Regions from separate parts of the Embleya sp. NPDC127516 genome, predicted to be linked through region 4. Evidence: riboswitches for the same ligand, from Rfam matches in the RefSeq annotation. Region 4 holds a riboswitch; each other region holds the start of a gene.
The links. A riboswitch is a leader RNA that binds a small molecule or an ion and turns the genes downstream of it on or off. The one in region 4 is predicted to bind cyclic di-AMP.
Positions count from the first base shown of each region.

Region 1: it holds a riboswitch for cyclic di-AMP, as region 4 does, so the genes downstream of both, ACIRL2_RS29620 (transglycosylase family protein) here and ACIRL2_RS08325 (transglycosylase family protein) in region 4, are expected to answer to the same signal.
Region 2: it holds a riboswitch for cyclic di-AMP, as region 4 does, so the genes downstream of both, ACIRL2_RS18150 (transglycosylase family protein) here and ACIRL2_RS08325 (transglycosylase family protein) in region 4, are expected to answer to the same signal.
Region 3: it holds a riboswitch for cyclic di-AMP, as region 4 does, so the genes downstream of both, ACIRL2_RS15530 (NlpC/P60 family protein) here and ACIRL2_RS08325 (transglycosylase family protein) in region 4, are expected to answer to the same signal.

Region 1 covers NZ_JBIWJT010000016.1:178,425-183,255, reverse strand. The annotation lists gene ACIRL2_RS29630 (acyltransferase family protein) at 1-232, opposite strand, end outside; gene galE (UDP-glucose 4-epimerase GalE) at 438-1,406, shown strand; cyclic di-AMP (ydaO/yuaA leader) riboswitch at 1,856-2,077, shown strand; gene ACIRL2_RS29620 (transglycosylase family protein) at 2,082-3,437, shown strand; gene ACIRL2_RS29615 (PIG-L family deacetylase) at 3,572-4,831, opposite strand, start outside.
Region 2 covers NZ_JBIWJT010000008.1:302,794-307,624, reverse strand. The annotation lists gene ACIRL2_RS18165 (Tm-1-like ATP-binding domain-containing protein) at 1-627, shown strand, start outside; gene ACIRL2_RS18160 (phosphoenolpyruvate hydrolase family protein) at 629-1,453, shown strand; gene ACIRL2_RS18155 (EthD family reductase) at 1,597-1,932, shown strand; cyclic di-AMP (ydaO/yuaA leader) riboswitch at 2,129-2,320, shown strand; gene ACIRL2_RS18150 (transglycosylase family protein) at 2,321-3,064, shown strand; gene ACIRL2_RS18145 (nucleobase:cation symporter-2 family protein) at 3,186-4,541, opposite strand.
Region 3 covers NZ_JBIWJT010000007.1:83,345-88,175, forward strand. The annotation lists gene ACIRL2_RS15525 (NADP-dependent oxidoreductase) at 1-393, shown strand, start outside; gene ACIRL2_RS15530 (NlpC/P60 family protein) at 595-1,569, opposite strand; cyclic di-AMP (ydaO/yuaA leader) riboswitch at 1,576-1,768, opposite strand; gene ACIRL2_RS15535 (TMEM165/GDT1 family protein) at 2,175-2,759, opposite strand; gene ACIRL2_RS15540 (TetR/AcrR family transcriptional regulator) at 3,057-3,626, opposite strand; gene ACIRL2_RS15545 (DMT family transporter) at 3,623-3,943, opposite strand; gene ACIRL2_RS15550 (uridine kinase) at 4,140-4,817, shown strand.
Region 4 covers NZ_JBIWJT010000004.1:99,360-104,190, reverse strand. The annotation lists gene ACIRL2_RS08340 (hypothetical protein) at 1-386, shown strand, start outside; gene ACIRL2_RS08335 (DUF1203 domain-containing protein) at 455-949, shown strand; gene ACIRL2_RS08330 (hypothetical protein) at 1,138-1,776, shown strand; cyclic di-AMP (ydaO/yuaA leader) riboswitch at 2,084-2,317, shown strand; gene ACIRL2_RS08325 (transglycosylase family protein) at 2,350-3,579, shown strand; gene ACIRL2_RS08320 (glycerophosphodiester phosphodiesterase family protein) at 3,733-4,797, opposite strand.

The sequences.
Region 1 (4,831 bases), on a different contig from region 4:
TCAGGAAGCCGGACAGCACGAAGAAGCCGTACACGGACATCCGGCCGAGGCCGACCTGCATGCCGGTGAAGCCGTTGCCCGGCTCGTGCTTGCCGAAGCCGCCCAGGATGTGCGCGTGCGCCACCACGACCGCTGTCGCCAGCAGGAGCCGGATCAATCCGATGCTGTTGTCCCGGCCGGAGAATCGTTCGGCCAGCGTTCCTTGCCGACCCACTCCGAAGTCGCGTCGCACGCGCTTTACGCCCTTCCCGATGTGGCCGCCCGGAAGCGACGCAGGATCCCCCCTGGGCGAATATGCGCCCTGCCCACGAGATCCTGTGCATGGTAACGGTCGACCCGACCCCGGGTCAGGCACCCTGGAGGGCGGGCGCCGCGGGGGTCGCCACGCGCGATTCGCGCACCCTCCGCGAACCCGGGATGCCGGGTAGGGTCGCCTCATGAAGTGGCTTGTCACCGGCGGTGCCGGGTACATCGGGACGCATGTCGTGCGGGCGTTGCTCGCGGCCGGCGAGGATGTGGTCGTCCTCGACGACTTCTCCACGGGCGCGCGCGAACGGGTTCCCGAAAATGTGCCGCTGGTGGTCGGCTCGGTGCTGGACCGGGCGCTGCTGGACGAGACGTTCCGGGCGCACGCCGTGGACGGCGTGGTGCACATCGCGGCGAAGAAGCAGGTGCCCGAATCGGTCGCGCGCCCCCTCTACTACTACGAGGAGAACGTCGAGGGTCTGCGCGTCCTGCTCGCGGCCATGGTCGCGGCCGACGTCACGCGCGTCGTGTTCTCCTCCAGCGCCGCCGTCTACGGCATGCCCGACGTCGACCTCGTCGACGAGGAGACCCCGTGCCTGCCGATCAACCCGTACGGCGAGAGCAAGCTCGTCGGCGAGTGGATGATCAAGGCCACGGCGCGCGCGCACGGCATCTCGTACGCCGCGCTGCGCTACTTCAACGTCGCGGGCGCGGGCGCGCCGGAACTCGCGGACGAGGGCGTGTTCAACCTCGTGCCGATGGTGCTGGAGAAGCTGACGGCCGATCAGGCGCCGGTGATCTTCGGGGACGACTACGACACCCCGGACGGCACCTGCGTGCGCGACTTCATCCATGTGGTGGACCTGGCCGAGGCACACGTGGCGGCCACCCGTCGGCTCGGCACCGACCCGGACGCGCGTCTGGTGCTCAACGTCGGTCGCGGTGAGGGCACGTCGGTGCGCGAGATGGTGGAACTCATCCGCGAGGTCACCGGTTTGCGCGACATCGCGCCGGAGCTGCGACCCCGGCGCGCGGGCGACCCGGCCCGGGTGGTCGCGAGCGCCGATCGCATCACCACCGAACTGGGCTGGAAGGCCCGGCACGACACGGCGGACATGGTGGAGAGCGCGTGGGCCGGCTGGCGCGCGCAGCGCGGCTGAGTCCCGCACACACCGCCCGCGGCGCCGCGCATCAGCCGGCGCCGCGGGCGGTGTCGCGTCGCGATCCCGTGACGACGCAGGGTGAAGTCTCCTGGGGCAAATCGGACATGACGTGCTTCGTCTGTGGGCCGAATCACGTCGATCACGGGTGCGTACGCCCCTGTCGGTGGGCAGGGGCCCGGTCCGCGCGACGCCACACGCGATGCGGGTGTGACGAACGGGGCGTAGGTGATCTTTCCCGGGTGATCGGCGTACGCCGTGACCAAGGGCCGATGTCACGCGTTCCCTGCCCTTCCACCACGGAACGCCAACTACGGTCCTTTCCGTAAGGGATCATCTACATTGCGCTCATCCGCAAAACGGATAATCGACGTCTATCCGACACAGACTTGTGATCTTCGGCGAGGCCTGCTTAGCGTTCGATCCGTCCGTATCCCACACGGACCCCGATCGCCGGTACGCCGAATCCTGTCGCCGGCCGTTCGGGAGGCTGACGAGCACCACACGACAGGAGCGGGGGAACCACAGGTGAACCGCCGCGAACGGCCCCGATCTCGATGATCGGACGCCGCGAACGGCTTGGGGTGAAGCCATGTCCTTCGGGACGTGGCCGGGCTATCGATCTCCGGCCCGAATCCGACAGCTCACCTCGTAGGCGTGGGAGAGGATCCAGCCATGCTGTCCGGAACCGGGCGTCATCGCCGTCGCAGCACCAGTAGGACCACGCGTCTGATCGCCGCGGCGGGTGTCGCCGGAGTCGGCGTCGCCATGCCGATCATCGGCGCGGGCACCGCCCAGGCCGCCTCCGTGAGCACCTGGGACAAGGTCGCCCAGTGCGAGAGCACGGGCAACTGGCAGATCAACACCGGAAACGGCTTCTACGGCGGCCTGCAGTTCACCGCGAGCACCTGGAAGGCGTTCGGCGGCACGGAGTTCGCCGCCCGCGCCGACCTGGCGACCAAGGGTCAGCAGATCGCGATCGCCGAGAAGGTCCTCAAGGGCCAGGGCCCCGGCGCGTGGCCGGTGTGCTCGGTCAAGGCCGGCCTGACCCGAGGCGGCGCCGCCGCCGACGTCGACACCGGCTCCTCGGCCGGCAAGACCGCGCCGAAGACCGCTCCCAAGACCGAGACCGCCAAGCCGGCCCCGAAGAAGACGGCCGCCGCGCCGAAGATCGAGGTCAAGACCGAGGCTCCGAAGACCGAGGCCCCCAAGGCCGAGGCCCCGAAGACCGAGGCGCCCAAGACCGAGACTCCGAAGACCGAGCCGGCCGCCGCGACCTCGTCCTACGTCGTGGTCACCGGCGACACGCTCTCCAAGATCGCGAACGCCGCGCACGTGCCCGGCGGTTGGCCGAAGCTGTACGAGGCCAACAAGTCCGTCGTCGGCGAGAACCCCGACCTGATCTTCCCGGGCCAGAAGCTCACGGTCGACGGCAAGGCCGCGCCGACCACCACCAAGACCGAGGCCGCCGCGCCCAAGGTCGAGGTGCAGAAGGCCGAGACGCCGAAGACCGAGGCCCCCAAGGCTGAGGCTCCGAAGGCCAAGACGGAGAGCAAGCCGGCTCCGAAGGCCGCGACCACCAAGACCGAGGCCGCCAAGACCGAATCGACGACGACCGCCTCCGGCTCGTACGTCGCCCCGGTCTCGGGCGCCACGCTCACCGCGAGCTTCGGCTCCGGCGGCTCGCGCTGGTCCAGCGGCAGCCACACCGGCCAGGACTTCGCGGTCTCGACCGGCACCACGGTGCGCGCGGTCACCTCGGGCACCGTCGTGTCGGCCGGTTGGGGCGGCGCGTACGGCAACGAGGTCGTCATCCGGCACGCGGACGGCAAGTACACCCAGTACGCGCACCTGTCCTCGATCTCGGTCAAGGCCGGGATGAAGGTGCAGACCGGCCAGAAGATCGCGCTCTCCGGCGCGACCGGCAACGTCACCGGCCCGCACCTGCACTTCGAGGTCCGCACCACGCCGAACTACGGCTCCGCGGTCAACCCGATGACCTGGCTGCGCAGCCACGGCGTCAGCGTCTGAGTCACCCGCTCCACCCGCTGCATCGAACGGCGGGCGTTCCCTCCAGGGAGCGCCCGCCGTTCGCGTGTTCAAACCGGTGCGCGTGTGCGGACGATTCGCATGTGCGGACCGGTGCGCGTGCCCGGACGGTGCCGTCAGGGCAGCCGCGCGGTGCGCAGCGCACCGTCCGGACCGAGCCACAGGGCCACCGCGTGCCCGGCGCCGTCCGGCGCGCCGGTGGGATCGACCGCGACCGTGCGCTCGTCGAGCACGACCGGCGCCCCGGACGCGCCGAGGACGATCGGCCGGCCGTCGGCGTCCCGGGTCAGCGTCGCCGTCGTGCCGTCCGGTCGGGGCACTCGGCTCAACGCCTCGTAACCCGCGCCCGCGGCTCCCGAGTCGGCCGGCACCCACCCGTTCGGCCCGCCCTCGACCACGCTCGCGATCTCCGGTGTGCCGGCGCGCCGGTAGGCGACACCCACCCGGCCGTCGGCGCCCACCGACACGGCGGGCGGGCCCGCCGGTCGCTCGGCCGCGATCGTGCGCGGCGGCCCCGACCGCTCGCCGACCGGTTCCCAGTAGCGAATGCCCTCACGCGCCGTGCCGAAGACCACGACCCGGCCGTCCGGGCGGGTCACCGCGCCGGGCCCCTCGACGATCTCCCCGCCGCCCAGGTCCCGCCACGCCGACCACGTGTCGCTCCCGGCGGGCCGATGACGGCCGCTGATCCCCTTGTCCCGGTCGCGCACGAACAGGTACAGCCCGCCCGCGCCGTCCACCCCGACCACCGGTGTGCCCGGGCCGCGTCCGTCGCCGTCGGGGTTGCCCAGGCCGCGCCACGGCCCCAGTTCGCCGCCGGGCGTCGTCTCGGTCGCCGTGAGGATCTCGAACCGGTCCCGATCGGCCCGGCGGGCACCGCCGATGCGCAGCACGAACACCGCGATCCGGCCGTCCGCGATGCGCACCGCGGCGAGCCCCGGGGCCAGTTCGCCGTCGCCGGGGCCGGGCATCGAGTGCGCCGGGGACCAGTTCGGGCCGCCGACGGCGTCCTGGGTCCACCGGGTGACGCGCCCGCCGAGCACGGCCCAAGCGGTGAGCCGGCCGTCCGCGCCGAGCACCGGGCGCACTCCCGCGTTCGGGTAGCGATAGGTGGTGCTCTGCGGCCAGTTGGTCCCGGGCGCGGTGTCCCGCACCTTGAGGTCGCCGCAGTCCACCCGACCCGGGCAGTGACGCACCCGGTCCGTCCAGCCGTACACCCGGATGATCCCGTCCTTGCGCTCGCGCGCCGCCGGCGCCAGATTGTGCGGCCAACGCTCGTTGTAGTAGCCCCGGTAGGCGATCGCGGCGGCGCTCGCGGCCGGTCGATCGGCGTTGTACCGGCGCAGCGCCTCCCACGTGAACTGTGCGGCGGCGGT
Region 2 (4,831 bases), on a different contig from region 4:
GACGCCGCGCGCGAGCGGCTCACCGAGCTGGGCTACGAGGTGCTGGTCTTCCACGCCACGGGCGCCGGCGGCACCTCGATGGAGAACCTGGCCGAGGCGGGCTTCCTGGCCGGGATCCTCGACCTGACCACCACCGAGCTGGCCGACGACCTGGTGGGCGGGGTGCTGAGCGCGGGCCCCGAACGGCTGACCGCGGCCGGGCGGATGGGGCTGCCGCAGGTGGTCAGCGTGGGTGCGCTGGACATGGTCAACTTCGGCCCGCGCGACACCGTGCCCGAGCGGTTCGAGGAGCGGAAGCTGTACGTGCACAACCCGACGGTGACGCTGATGCGCACCACGCCGGCGGAGAACGCCGAGCTGGGTCGGCGGATCGCCGCGAAACTGATCGCCGCGACCGGTCCCACCGCCCTCTACCTGCCACTGCGCGGGGTCTCGGCGATCGACGTCGAGGGCGCGCCCTTCTACGATTCCGTCGCCGACAAGGCGCTGTTCGACGAGTTGCGGTCCGGACTCGCGGGCAGTGCCGTCGAGTTGCACGAGGCGGCGACGGACATCAACGATCCGGCGTTCGCCACGGCGGCGGCGGATCGACTGCACGAGATGATCACGAAGGGACGTGTGGACTGAGATGGACGGACGCGAGGCGCGGGGCCGACTGCACAGGACGGTCGGGCAGGGCGGCGTCGTGATCGGCGCGGGCGCGGGCACCGGATTGTCGGCCAAGTGCGCCGAGGCCGGCGGCGTGGACCTGATCATCATCTACAACTCCGGCCGCTACCGGATGGCCGGCCGCGGCTCGCTGGCCGGGCTGCTGCCGTACGGCGACGCCAACGCGATCGTGGTCGAGATGGCCGGCGAGGTGCTGCCGGTGGTGCGCGGTACTCCGGTGCTGGCCGGGGTGTGCGGCACGGATCCGTTCCGGATCATGCCGCACTTCCTGGACCAGCTCGCCGCGATGGGCTTCGCGGGCGTGCAGAACTTCCCCACGGTCGGCCTGTTCGACGGTGTCTTCCGGCAGAACCTGGAGGAGACCGGCATGGGCTACGACCTGGAGGTGGAGATGATCCGGCTGGCCGCCGAGCGCGGCCTGCTCACCGCGCCCTACGTCTTCGACCCGGAGCAGGCCCGCGCGATGGCCGCGGCCGGCGCGGACGTCCTGGTCCCGCACCTGGGGCTGACCACCAAGGGCAGCATCGGCGCGAGCACCGCGGTCTCGCTCGACGAGGCGGTGGAGCGGGTGCAGCGCATGCGCGACGCGGCGGCCGAGGTGAACCCGGACGTGCTGGTGTTGTGCCACGGCGGGCCGATCGCCGAGCCCGAGGACGCCGCGTACGTGCTGGCGCACACCACCGGCGTGGTGGGCTTCTTCGGCGCCTCCAGCATGGAACGGCTGCCGACCGAGACGGCCATCACCGAGCAGGCGCGGGCGTTCAAGGCGATCGGAGCCCGGTAGGCGCCGCGCCGTACGAATCCGGGCAGCACGTGCCGGGCGCAGGGCGGTACCGGTGGGACGCACAGGGCGTCCCACGTCGGAGGCAGGAAGCACAGGGCACCACCGGCAGGAGACACATCCACCACGACCGCGAGGAGTCGCGTGTGTACAAGCTGACCGTGCTGTATGGCCACCCCGAGGACCCGGCGGCGTTCGACGCCTATTACTGGGAGAAGCACGTCCCGCTCGCCCGCACGATGCCGGGATTGACCGGCTGGACCATCGGCAAGTGCGATCCGGACCCCTCCGGCGCGCAGCCGCCCTATTACCTGGTGGTCGGGTTGTACGCGCCGACCCGCGCGGGTATCCAGGCAACCCTGGATTCGCCCGAGGGCCGGGCCACGGTGGCCGACGTCGCCAATTTCGCGACCGGCGGCGCGACGTTCCTTTGGGACGAGGAGCGGGTAGTCGTACCTGTGGAGCTGCCCGCGACGGAATAGCCCGACGGTGAAGCACGGGTGACCACGCGGCCGCGCACCGTGGACGCCGGCGCCGTGACCTGCGAGGATGGCGACATATCGGGCAAATCGGTGTTATTCCTGCTTATGGGGCACCTCACAAAGCGCCCGAAATGTTTGCCAACCCGGCGGCCCGGTGCGTAGCTTCGTGGTTGTTCGCACAAGCGGACTCCCCGGGCGGTACGCCGAATCCTGCCGCCGCCCGAGGGAAGCAGTCGATATCGACTGGCGGCAGGAGCGGGGGAACCAAGTGAGTGCCGGCATCGGCAATGTCGATGCCGTGGGGTGAAGCCATGCCTGTTTTCAGGCGAGGCCGGGCCAATCGTCCGAACCCGACAGCTAACTTCGTAGGCGCCCGACGAGGTAATCAATGACCTTCCGTGCCATCACCGCTCCCGTTCGCTCGCTCTCTCGTGGCCGTCGCGCCGGCATCGCCGTCGCCGCCGGTGCGGGTCTCGTCCTTCCCCTCGTGGGCATGGCGGGCAGCGCGAACGCGGCGTCCTCGTCCACGTGGGACGCGGTCGCGCAGTGCGAGAGCACCGGGAATTGGAGCATCAACACGGGCAACGGCTTCTCCGGCGGTCTGCAGTTCACCCCGAGCACCTGGAACGCCTTCGGCGGCGGCGAGTACGCGGCCAGTGCCGCGCAGGCGAGCAAGGCGCAGCAGATCGCGGTCGCCGAGCGCGTGCTGGCCGCGCAGGGCCCCGGCGCCTGGCCGGTCTGTTCGCAGAAGGCCGGTCTGGCCAAGGGCGGCAACGCGTCCGCCACGGCCGAGTCCTCGACCACCGGCAAGACCAAGGCCCAGGACGCGCCGAAGGCCGCGGCCAAGGCCGAGTCGGCGACCGAGACCGCACCGCGCAACTCCGGCGCCGATGCGCCGAAGGTCCGGGTGCAGCCGAAGCAGGACGTCGCCGCGCAGGACGCGTCGAAGTCGGCCGCGAGCAAGCAGGCTTCGGGCTCCGGCAGCTACACCGTCAAGGCCGGTGACACGCTCTCCTCCGTCGCCGCCAAGCTCGGCGTCAAGGGTGGCTACCAGGCCCTGTACAGCGCCAACTCGGGTGTCATCGGTGACAACCCGAACGTGATCAGCGTGGGCACCAAGCTCTCCGTCTGACACGCGAACGGCAACACGTGGGCCCCGTCGAGTACTTCGGCGGGGCCCACGCCCATGTCCGGTCGGTGGTGATCGAAACGGGATGTCGATTGGCCGTGTTGCCGTTCGCTTCGTCGATCGATCAGGCCCGGCTGGGCAGTTCGGCGGGTTCGGTGGACCGGGTGGGGGCGGGGATCGCCGGTTCGTCGGCCGCTTCGCCGGACGCGGATCCGGTGTGGTTGAGCAGCAGGTTGAGTACGACCGCGATGATCGAGCCGGCCGAGATGCCGGACTCGGCGATCATCGCGATCTTGTCCGGGAACGCGTGGTAGAAGTCCGGGAACGCGATCGGGAAGACGCCGAAGGCCAGGGCCACCGCCACGATCAGCGCGTTGGGTCCGGTGTCGAGTTCGGCCTTGCCCAGGGTGCGGATGCCGGCCACCGCGACGGTGCCGAACAGCACCACGCCGGCGCCGCCGAGGACCGGCTGCGGGACGAGCGCGACCAGGCCGCCGACGATCGGCATCAAGCCCATCAGGACCAGGAATCCGCCGCACACCGCGACCACGAACCGGCTGCGGATGCGGGTCAGCGCGACCAGGCCGATGTTCTGTGCGAAGGCCGTGCACGCGAAGCCGTTGAACACCCCGCCGAGCGCGGTGGCCAGGCCGTCGGCGCGCAGACCGCCGGCTATCGTCCGGTCGTCGGCGGGTTTGTCCACCACCTCGCCCAGCGCGATGATGTCGGCCGTCGACTCGGTCATGCAGACGATCATCACCACGAGCATGGACACGGTCACCGACACGTCGAACTGCGGCGCGCCGAAGGCGAACGGCTGCGGGACCTCGAAGACGGCCAGGTCGCCCAGGGCGCCGCCGTCCACCTTGTCGAACGGGATGGCCAGCAGGGTGCCGAAGAGCAGGCCGAGCAGGATCGCGATGCGCTGCAGGAAACCGGTCAGCACCCGGTGCAGGACCAGGATCGCGACCAGCGTCGCCGCGGCGAGCCCGAGGTTGGTCGTCGAGCCGTAGTCGGCCGCCTTGCTGTCGCCGCCCTGCGACCAGTTCCCGGCGACCGGCAGCAGGGACACCCCGATCAAGGTGATCACCGTGCCGCTGACCACCGGCGGGAAGAAGCGGATCAGTCGACAGAAGACCGGCGCGAGCAGGAAGCAGAACACGCCCGAGACGATCGTCGCGCCGAAGATCACCGGCAGTGTCGCGTCCTGCTTGGCCGCGGCCACCGCCAGGATCGGCGAGACCACCGCGAAGGTGACGCCGTTGACGAACGGCAGTCGGGAGCCGATCCGCCAGAAGCCGAGCGTCTGCAGCAGCGTGGCGAGCCCGGCGATCAACAGGCTCGCCCCCAGCAGCGTGGTCAGCTCCGCGGTGGACAGGCCCAGCGCCCCGCCGATGATCAGCGGTGGCGCGGCGACCCCGGCGTACATCGTGGCCACGTGTTGCAGGGCGCCGGCCAGCATGCGTCCCGGCGGCAGCATCTCGTCCACGGGGTGCACGGGCGACGCCCCGGTCCCCGGTGACGCCCCGGCGGTGGCATCGCCCGGCGATCGTGCCGCGCCCGCAGTCTTCCTGGTGGTTCTCCAGCCCATGATCGGCGCCTCCACATCGGATGCCGTCGTAGGACGGCCCGGCCCATTGGACGTACTGGATCGCAGGATCGGGCAGTGGGAGTGGATGCGGATCCGGGGCGTTCCCCTGCCAAGTATTTCGCTATGCGGAATCAATATTCCGTTGATCAGAAGGAGACTGTAGGGACGGGCCGGATCGG
Region 3 (4,831 bases), on a different contig from region 4:
GCCAAGCACGACTTCGTCCGCGGGCTGGGCGCCGACGAGATGATCGACTACACCACGACCGACTTCGCCGACGTCGTGCGGGACGTGGACGTCGTGCTGGACGGCGTCGGCGGCGAGTACGGTCCCCGCTCGCTACGGACGTTGCGCCGGGGCGGCGTGCTCGTCGCCATCGTGAACAACGTCAGGGACCTGGACGTCGAGCGGTACGGGGTCCGGGCCGAGGAGATGCTCGTCGAGGCCGACCACGCGGCCATGCGGCAGGTCGCGGACCTGGTCGAGGCGGGGCGACTGCGCGCCGCGATCGACTCGGTGTTCCCGCTGGCCGACGCGGCCAAGGCGCACGAGCGCGGGGAGACGGGCCGGGTCACGGGCAAGATCGTCCTGACGCTCTGACGCTCTGACGCTCTGACGCTCTGACGCCCGCGCCCCGGTCCGCCCGCCCGCCGGGACCGGCGCGTTCGCCGAAACGCACGCCGGCGCCGCGCGCTCCGACCGTCGTCGGAGGGCACGGCGCCGAAGGCGCGTCCCACTATGCGGTTGTGTCACCGCCGCCGGAGCACGTGTGCGCCGGCGGCGGCGGTTTGCCCGGTTCGATCAGGCCGGGCGGGTGGCGCCGGCGATCGGCATGGTGTTGATCGAGGCGATCTCGACCGACTTGCGCGGGTTCGGGGCGTGCACCATCTTGCCGTCGCCGATGTAGATGCCGACGTGGCTGATGCCGGAGTAGAAGAACACCAGGTCGCCGGGCTGCAGGTTGGCGACCGACACGCGCGTGTCGGCGGCGAACTGGTCGTTGGTCACGCGGGGCAGCGAGATGCCCGCGGACTTGTACGCGGCCTGGACCAGACCCGAGCAGTCGTACGCGTTGGGGCCGGTGGCGCCGTACACGTACGGCTTGCCGATCTGCGCCTTGGCGAAGGCCACGGCCTGGGCGGCCTTGCTGCTCGACGCGGTCGAGGAGCCGCCGGTCGGCGCCTGGTTGCCCTTCGAGCCGCCGGTGGCGGGCTTGGCGGGGGCCTTGGCGGCGGGCTTGACCGACACGTCGGCCGACGGCTTGCTCGCCGGCTTGGGGGTGGTCTTGCCGGGCGTGACGGAGGTCTTGGGCTGGACCTTGATGCTCGGCTTGGCGGGCGCGTCGGCCTTGGGTGCCGCGGGCGCCGAGCCGTCCAGCCGCAGGGTCTGGCCGATCTCGATCAGGTCCGGGCCGGACAGCAGCACGTCGCGGTTGAGTTCGTACAGGCTCTGCCAGCCGCCGTTGACCTGGTTGGTCTGGGCGAGCCGGAACAGCGTGTCGCCGGCCTGGACCACGTAGCGGGCCTTGTCGGCGGCCGTGTCGGTCTCCGGCGCGGCGGGCGCGGCCTGGACCGGGGCCGCGTCGACCGCCGCGGTGGGGGTCGCCGACAGCACGGTGGAGGGGGACTGCTCGGAGGTGGAGGGGGCCTGCGCCGGGGCGGCACCGGCGGTGGCGACCGGGAGCACGACACCCATGCCGGCGATGCCCACCGCCGCGACGAAGCGGCGGACGTTGGTGGGTCGAGCGGCACGATGGCGAGCGTTTGTGGACAGCATGAAATGGGGTCCTCTCCTGTCGCCTACGAGGTGAGCTGTCGGATTCGGACTGGAGCAGCCCGGTCGCGTTACGCGACTTCACCCCTAGCCGTCACCGGAACGATCCCGGCCACGGCGATTCACCTGGTTCCCCCGCTCCCGTCGGATTCTTCGATGTAGACCTCCCGCTGCCGGCGACGGGATTCGGCGTACCGGCGACAGGGTTCACCCGAAAGGTGAATCGGCGAGAAAGGTAGGCAATGCGGATGCCTGATCACAACCGAAACCCCGACTTCGCCCTGCGGGTAAAGGCGGAATAAAAGCGACATCTCTCCCGTGTTCGGCTCCGGGGTACCGGTGATGACGAGGGGATATCTCGGAGAGTGGTGTGATCGTGCGGTAACGGAAAATAGTCGAGACTCGTCGCGGGGCGCGGAAAATGAATTGCGGCTCGAAGTCGGCTATATAATTTATGTCCGTTTTATCCATGCGGCCTACATCACATTTCGGGCAACCGATCGACTGGTCGCGCCGGACATGCCGGCGATGCACCCATCCGTCCCGCCGCCGTCGGGTGACCGCGGCGCGGGCGCCATCCGCAGGGGCGAGGCATCACCGGGGGCGGGTCAGCCGGTGAACACCTCCACCAGCGACCAGATCGCCAGCCCGAGCATGCACAGGCCGCCGATCCGCTGCACCGTTTGCAGCGGGACGCGCTTGGCGATGAACCGCCCGGCGAGCAGGGCCAACGCGGACACCGACATCAGTGCCGCGGCCGAGCCGATCGCGGTGGACCAGGTGCCGTTCGTGGCGGCCAGGTTGGCCGTGGTGATCTGGGTGAGGTCGCCCCACTCGCTGATGAACACGGCCGTGAAGGCGGTCGCGAAGACCGGCCGGAAGCCGGTCACGCTCTTGCCCGCGGTGTCCTCGTCGTCCTCGCCCGCACCGCCGCGCAACAACATGAAGGCGCCGAAGCCGAACAGGGCGGCGGAGACCAGCTTGACGATCCAGCCGGGGAGCAGGCCGAGCAGGCCGCCCGCGCCGACGGCGAGGGCGACGTGCACGACGAACGCGGTCGAGGTGCCGAACCACACGTAGAGCGGACGCATGCGGGTGCCCATGGCAAGCGACGCGAACATCGTCTTGTCCGGGAGCTCGGCGAGGAAGATCAGCCCGAAGGCGGTCAGGATCGCCAGAAGGTCGAGGTGCATTCCGGGTGGCTTTCTGCGAGAGCCGGGCCCCGGGTCTTCACGAAGCGCCGCACGGCAACCGGAGGACCACTCGGCCCGGCACGACGGGGTACATCCACGAGAAGACGAGGATGCGTCGATGCCTGGCCGAAGGTCTCGCCCACCCGTGTCGAGCACGAGCCCGGCCACCGGGAGTCCGAGGACTCCAGCATGTCGACGACCGGTTCACGGGGCTACTCCCCTTCGCGGTGCCGACCCTACCGCACCCGGCGTCGGCGCCGGCCCGGCCGCTCCCGGCGCACCGGGCCGTTTCGACGCCTACGACGACCCGTTCACCGACGAAGACCCGCCCTCGTCCAGGACCCGGGCCAACGACCAGCGCAACTGCCTCTCGTCCAGCGTCGTGTCCAGCGTCAGCACCTGCAGCATGGTCCCGTCCAGCACGGCGAGCGCGGCGGCGGCGGCGCGCGGTCCGACCCGGACGGACAGGAAGTCGCCGACGCCCTCGACCCAGGCCAGGGCGAACCCGCGCAGTTCCGGGCTGCGGGCGGCGGCCAGGTACAACTCGTACTCGACCAGCGCGCGCGAGCGGTCCGCGAGGTATTCCGCGGTGAGCGCGGTGAGCACGCCGGGCAGGTCGTTCGCGTCCCGCGCACGCCGTACCCACTCCTCCAGCAGCCGCACCGTCTCCGCCGACGCGTGCGCGAGCGCGGCGGCGACCAGGTCGTCGAGCGAGGCGAAGTAGTACGTGGTCGCTCCCAACGGGACGCCCGCCCGGGCCGCGACCAGGCGATGCGTGGTGTTGCCCACGCCCACCTCCGCGATCACCTCACACGCGCCGCGCACGATCCGCAGTCGCCGACCCTCAGGGTCCCTGGCCGCGGTCAATGCGCACCACCCAGGTTCAACACCACGACTCCCGCGATCACCAACGCCATCCCGAACGCCTTGAGCAGCGTCACCGGCTCGTTCAGGAACACCGCGCCGACCAGCGCGATGGCCACCGTCCCGAGTCCGGACCAGATCGCGTACGCCGTGCCCACCTGCAACTGCCGCAACGACAACGTCAGCAGGTAGAAGGCACCCGCGTACCCGCCCAGACACGCCAGCGTCGGCCACAGCCGGGTGAACCCGTCGGTGCTCTTCAGCAGACTGGTCGCGATCACCTCACACGAGATCGCCAGCCCCAGGAACAGCCAGGCCACGGGCCTCTCCCTCCGAGTGGTACAGATGTACAAGTACAAATGTACAAGAGTGCTCGCCCGGGGTGATCGGAGCCCTCGTCTCGGCCGCGGGCCGGGACCGAGTCGGACCCGGCCCGACTCGGCCGGGGGCCGGCCCGGAACCGACCCGGCTCGCGGCCGACCCCGGGTCTCCCTCACCGGTGGATAGGCTGCTTCGATGCCCATCGAACGGCCGGATCGCATTCGAGGCGCGACGACCGATCGGCCGGCCGCGTGCGTCGCCGCGTTGCCGCCGTCGATCGGCGCGACCCGACTGGTCGCGGTGGACGGGATCGGCGGTTCCGGCAAGACCACGTTCGCCGACGCGCTCGCCGCGCGACTGGGTGGCGCGCCGGTGGTGCGCCTGGACGACTTCGCCCGGCCGGGGGACTTCTTCGGCTGGCTGCCCAGGCTGCGCGCCCAACTGCTCGAACCGCTGGCCCGACACGAGGCCGCCCGCTGCGACACCTACGACTGGGCCGGCTACCGGATCAGCGGCTACAGCGAGGTTCCGGCCGCGCCGGTGGTGATCCTGGAGGGCGTCGGCGCGGCCCGGCGCGAACTCGGCCCGGTGACCGCGCTGCGCGTGCACGTCGACACGCCGGCCGAGCTCGCCGCAGCGCGCACCCTGGATCGGGACGGCCCCGAACTGGCTTGGTTCTGGCGGCTGTGGCGCGCCGCCGAGACCGAGCACCTGGCCCGGGACCGGCCGTGGACCCGCCCCCACCTACGCGTCGACGGGGCGGACGCACGCGGCGGATCGGGGACCGAACCCGATCGGCGCGCGCTCGCCGGCAGCGGCAGCCGACGGTCGCCCTCGACGGCTCGCCGCGACGACGCGGGGTATGCGGGGTGACCCCGGCCGGTCCC
Region 4 (4,831 bases):
ACCCCAAGTGGTGGTCGCAGCGATACTTCGGCCAGGTCGCGCGGCGGGTCGACCAGATCGCGCTGATGTCCTATGACACCGCGATGCCGCTGGAGTCGCTGTACGGCGGCTACGTCGCGCAGCAGACCGAGCTCGCCCTGGAGGCGACGCCGGCCGGGGTCGACCTGCTGATGGGCCTGCCCGCCTACTACGCGAACAGTTGGGGTCATCACGGCTCGGCCGAGACGGTCGCGGCGGCGGTGCGCGGTGTCCGCCTGGGCCTGACCAGACACGACCCGCGCCGACCGAACTTCGGCGTCGCACTGTACGTCGACTTCGCCGCGACCGACACGGACTGGGCGTCCTACCGCCGGGATTGGTGTCGTCTCGACGGTCGAGCCGGGTGAGGCCGGGTGCCGAACGAGGTGTCCGATTGCCGCCGGCACCGTGTCCCGGCCGCGTCCACGCTGGAGGCATGACCACCTCCGCGGATACCCGCACCTTCGTCGTCCGAGCGATCCCCGCCGAGCTCCTCGCCTCGGTCCGGGCCACCGGCCTGGACGTCTCCGGCCACCCGGTCGAAGCGCACACGGCCGGCGGCGGCGAACCGTTGCGCTGCTGCCTGCGCGACGCCGAGCCGGGCGAGCGGCTCATGTTGTTCGGCTACGAACCGCCGCTCCCGGCGAGCCCGTACCGCGAGATCGGCCCGGTCTTCGCGCACGCCGACGCCTGCCCCGGCCCGAGCACCGACGCCTACCCGCCCCAGTGGCGGGCCCGGCCCCAGGTCTTTCGCGCCTACGACGCCCGGGGACGGATCCACCCCACCTCACGCCTCCACGACACCGACAACCCCGAGCCCGCCCTCGCCGAGATCCTCGCCGACCCCGAGGTGACCGAGATCCACTGCCGCAACATCACCTACGGCTGCTACATGTCCACCATCGTCCGCCCGTCCACCCCCGACCGCTGATCCCACGACCGGATCCCCGGTGGCGCTCGCCCCCGGCGCCGGGGGCGAGCGCCCGGCGCCGGCGCGTCCACCGGGGCGGCGACACCGTCGCGCCGGTCTCGGCCACGCCCGGGACGATCACCGTGTCGGGCCGGATTCCGTACCGGCCCGCGCGCGGGCGGCTCCGAGCCGATCGCTACCGTACGCGGATGGACAACGCAGTCGTGCGGAGCCCGTCGGCCCAGGTCGCGGCGCACACCGCCGCTCCCGGTCCGGGCCGTGTCCGGGGCGCCGCCCAGGTGGTCACCGACATCCTCCAGCCGCGCAACACCATCCTTGCCGGACTGTCCGGTTTCGGTGCGCTCGTCGCCCACTCGTGGACCGGCGCCGGATGGGGTCTGTTCGCGGCACTGTGCGCGGGCATCGTTCCGGCCGGGTACATCGAGTGGGAGCGTCGCCGCGGTACCTGGGGCGACCGGCACGTGGTGGACCGCCGGCAGCGTCCGCGCATCTTCGCGGTGATCCTGGCCTCGATCGGCATCGGCGCGGCGGTCATGCTCGGCGCCGGCGCGCCGTCCCGGCTGGTGTTCGCGATGTTCGCGCTGTGGGGCATGACGGTGGTGCTGCTGGTGGTGAACGCGGCGTGGAAGATCAGCGTCGACTGCGCGGTCGCGTCCGGCATCGTCGCGTTGCTCGCCGTCGCGGGCGGACCGTGGTGGTCGACCGGTTATCTCGCGGTCGGCGTCGTGTGCTGGTCGCGTGTCGCACTGCGTCACCACACCGTCGCGCAAGCCGTGGCTGGTGCGCTCTTGGGCGCCGCCACCGGGGCATCTCTGGTTTTCGGATGACCGATAGCGGTACATATCGGGCGGCCATCGACCCTCTCTATGGTGCACGTCACATGCCGGGTACCGATGGTCAGGAGGTCGTACGCACCGTAAACCGTCTTTTCACGATTCCTGCCCTGAGTAATCGAATACCCACTATATGTCATCGATTCGGGCACAATGCGTACGCTTCTCGGGACTTTAGGTCCCGATATTCCACCCTTCCGCCCTGATTCTTCTGTTTCGGCGAAACGTGATGTTTGGATCCGAGTCGAGGGTGTGCGTAGTTTGGTGCTTCGCCACACCGGTCCGGTGCTCGGCGAAATGGTCTCCCGGTTCGCCGAATCCTGCCGCCGGAGCGAGGCCACGGTACGAAACCCGAAAGGCAGGAGCGGGGGAACCAAGTGGAATGCCGTCCCGGGCGTCCGTGACACGGACGCCCATGACGACGGCTTGGGGTGAAGCCGTGCCCGTCCCTTCCTCAGGAGGGCCGAACACGGCCGGGCGAGACTCTCCAGCCCGAATCCGACAGCTCACTTCGTAGGCGTGGGAGAAGGAAAAATCTTCGTGCAGTCGTTCATCACCCCTGCCCGCATGCCCAAGAAGACGCGTCTCGCGCTGACCCTCGGCATGGCCGGCGCGATCGTCGCCGCCCCGCTGGTCACCGGTCTCGCCACCGCCAACGCCGCCTCCGTCTCCACCTGGGACAAGGTCGCCATGCTCGAGAGCTCGGGCAACTGGCACATCAACACCGGCAACGGTTTCTACGGTGGTCTGCAGTTCACCATCAGCACCTGGAACGAGTTCGGCGGTCAGCAGTACGCCCCGCGTGCCGACCTGGCCACCAAGGACCAGCAGATCGCCATCGCCGAGAAGGTTCTCGCCGTACAGGGTCCCGGCGCCTGGCCGAACACCTCCGGCCCGGCGGGCCTGACCAAGGGCAGCGCCGCGCCGGCCGTCTCGCCCGGCACCAAGTCCACGGTCAAGGTCACCCCGAAGGCCGCCGAGAAGCCGGCCGAGTCCGCTCCGGCCCCGAAGATCGAGGTCGTCCCGGCGGCCGCCGCGAAGTCCGCGTCGACCAGCACCTCGTACTCCGTGGTCAAGGGCGACACGCTCTCCAAGATCGCCGCCGCCAAGGATGTCGAGGGCGGCTGGCACAAGCTGTACGCCGACAACCGCTCGGTGATCGGTGGCAACCCGAACGTCATCCAGATCGGTCAGAAGCTCTCGCTCTCCGGTAAGGCCTCGGCCTCGACCGAGTCCGGCAGCACCAAGACCGAGACCGCTCCGGCCGCGCCGAAGACCGAGACCAAGACCACGGCGTCCGTGAAGGTCGCGCCGAAGGTCGAGGTCAAGGAGAAGGCCCCGGTCGCGGCCAAGGAGTCCTCGGCCAAGGCCGAGTCCACCACGGCCAACGCGTCCGGTTACGTCGCTCCCGTGAAGGGCGGCCTGGGCACCGCGTTCGGCACCGGCGGCAAGCTGTGGTCCAGCGGCAGCCACACCGGCCAGGACTTCGTGGCCGCCACCGGCACCTCGGTGAAGGCGATCACCTCGGGCACCGTGGTCAAGGCCGGCAACGGCGGCGCCTACGGCAACGAGATCGTGATCAAGCACGCGGACGGCAAGTACTCGCAGTACGCCCACCTGTCCAGCATCGGCGTGCGTGTCGGCGCCACGGTGAGCACCGGTCAGCAGATCGGCCTCTCCGGCGCGACCGGCAACGTGACCGGCCCGCACCTGCACTTCGAGATCCGCACCACGCCGAACTACGGCAGCGGCATCAACCCGGTCACCTACCTGCGCGCGCACGGCGTCAACCTCTGAGCCGAGCGTCATCAGGCGGTAACCACACCGCGATAGCCACACCAACGCGGTAGCCGTACCAGGGCCGGGCCCGTCGACCGAGTGTCGACGGGCCCGGCCCTTTTCGGCGTCCCCACCCCTGCGGACGCCGAAGTCTCCGGCGGATCGCGCCGATCAGCCGCGCGCCGGGTAGCGCTTGGGCAGCGACAGCCCACGTGCGGCCATCAACTCCCGCAGCCGGTCAGGGTAGTCGGTGATCAGACCGTCCACGCCGTCGTCCATCAGCTTGGCCATGGTCGCCGGGTCGTCGACGGTCCACGGCACGACCTTGATGCCCGACGCGTGTGCCCGGGCGACCATGTCGCGGGTCACGTAGGGACGGTAGTTCGGGTCGGTGACCTTGCCGTCCTGCGGGAAGCCGTGCACGGGCGAGAACGTGCCGGCGCCGAACGAGGAGATCGCGCGCAGCGGATCGCCGTCGAAGTCGTCGATGTCCAGGCCGCCCAGCCAGGGCGAGGCGCCGGGCTTGCCGACCTGGAGGAAGTCGTAGTTGGTCAACGCGACCAGCGGCAGGCGCGGTTCGACCTGCCGCATGCGCTTGAGCGCGCCCCAGTCGAAGCTCTGCACGGTGACCTGGCGCAACAGCCCGGCCCGGCGCACCTCGCGCGCCACGACCTGTACGAACTGCTCGCGCGGCGCGGTCTCCTGCGGCGCGCCGGCCTCGACCTTGGTCTCCACGTTGAGCTTCACGCCGCGCGCGTGCCGGTGGTTGACCAGGTCGAACACCTCGGTGAGCAGCGGCATTCGGGCTCCGGGCGAGGTGGTCTGCGCGGGGAAGCCGGGGAACTGCCGCGATCCGCAGTCCAGCGTGCGGACCTGCGCCAGGCTGAGCGTGTTGACGTACTTGCCGACGTAGGGGAACTCCGGGTCGCCGGCGCGTACCGGCTTGGTGTCCGCGCACTTGCGTCCGTCGACCTTGCGGTCGTGGGTGACCACGGCCCGGCCGTCCTCGGTGATCTGGACGTCCAGTTCGAGCGTGGACACCCCCAGGTCCAGACCCTTGGCGAAGGACGCGAGCGTGCTCTCCACGGTCAGCCCGAGACCGCCTCGGTGCGCTTGGAGGTCGAAGGACTTGCGGTGGTGGCCACCGTGACGATCCGCGGCGGCGGCCATTCCCGGGGCGGCGACAACGGCGGCCCCGGCCAGGATCGCGGCCGTGACGGTCTTCCATCCGGACATGGACGTCTCCTTCTCGCTCCGGTCGACGACGATC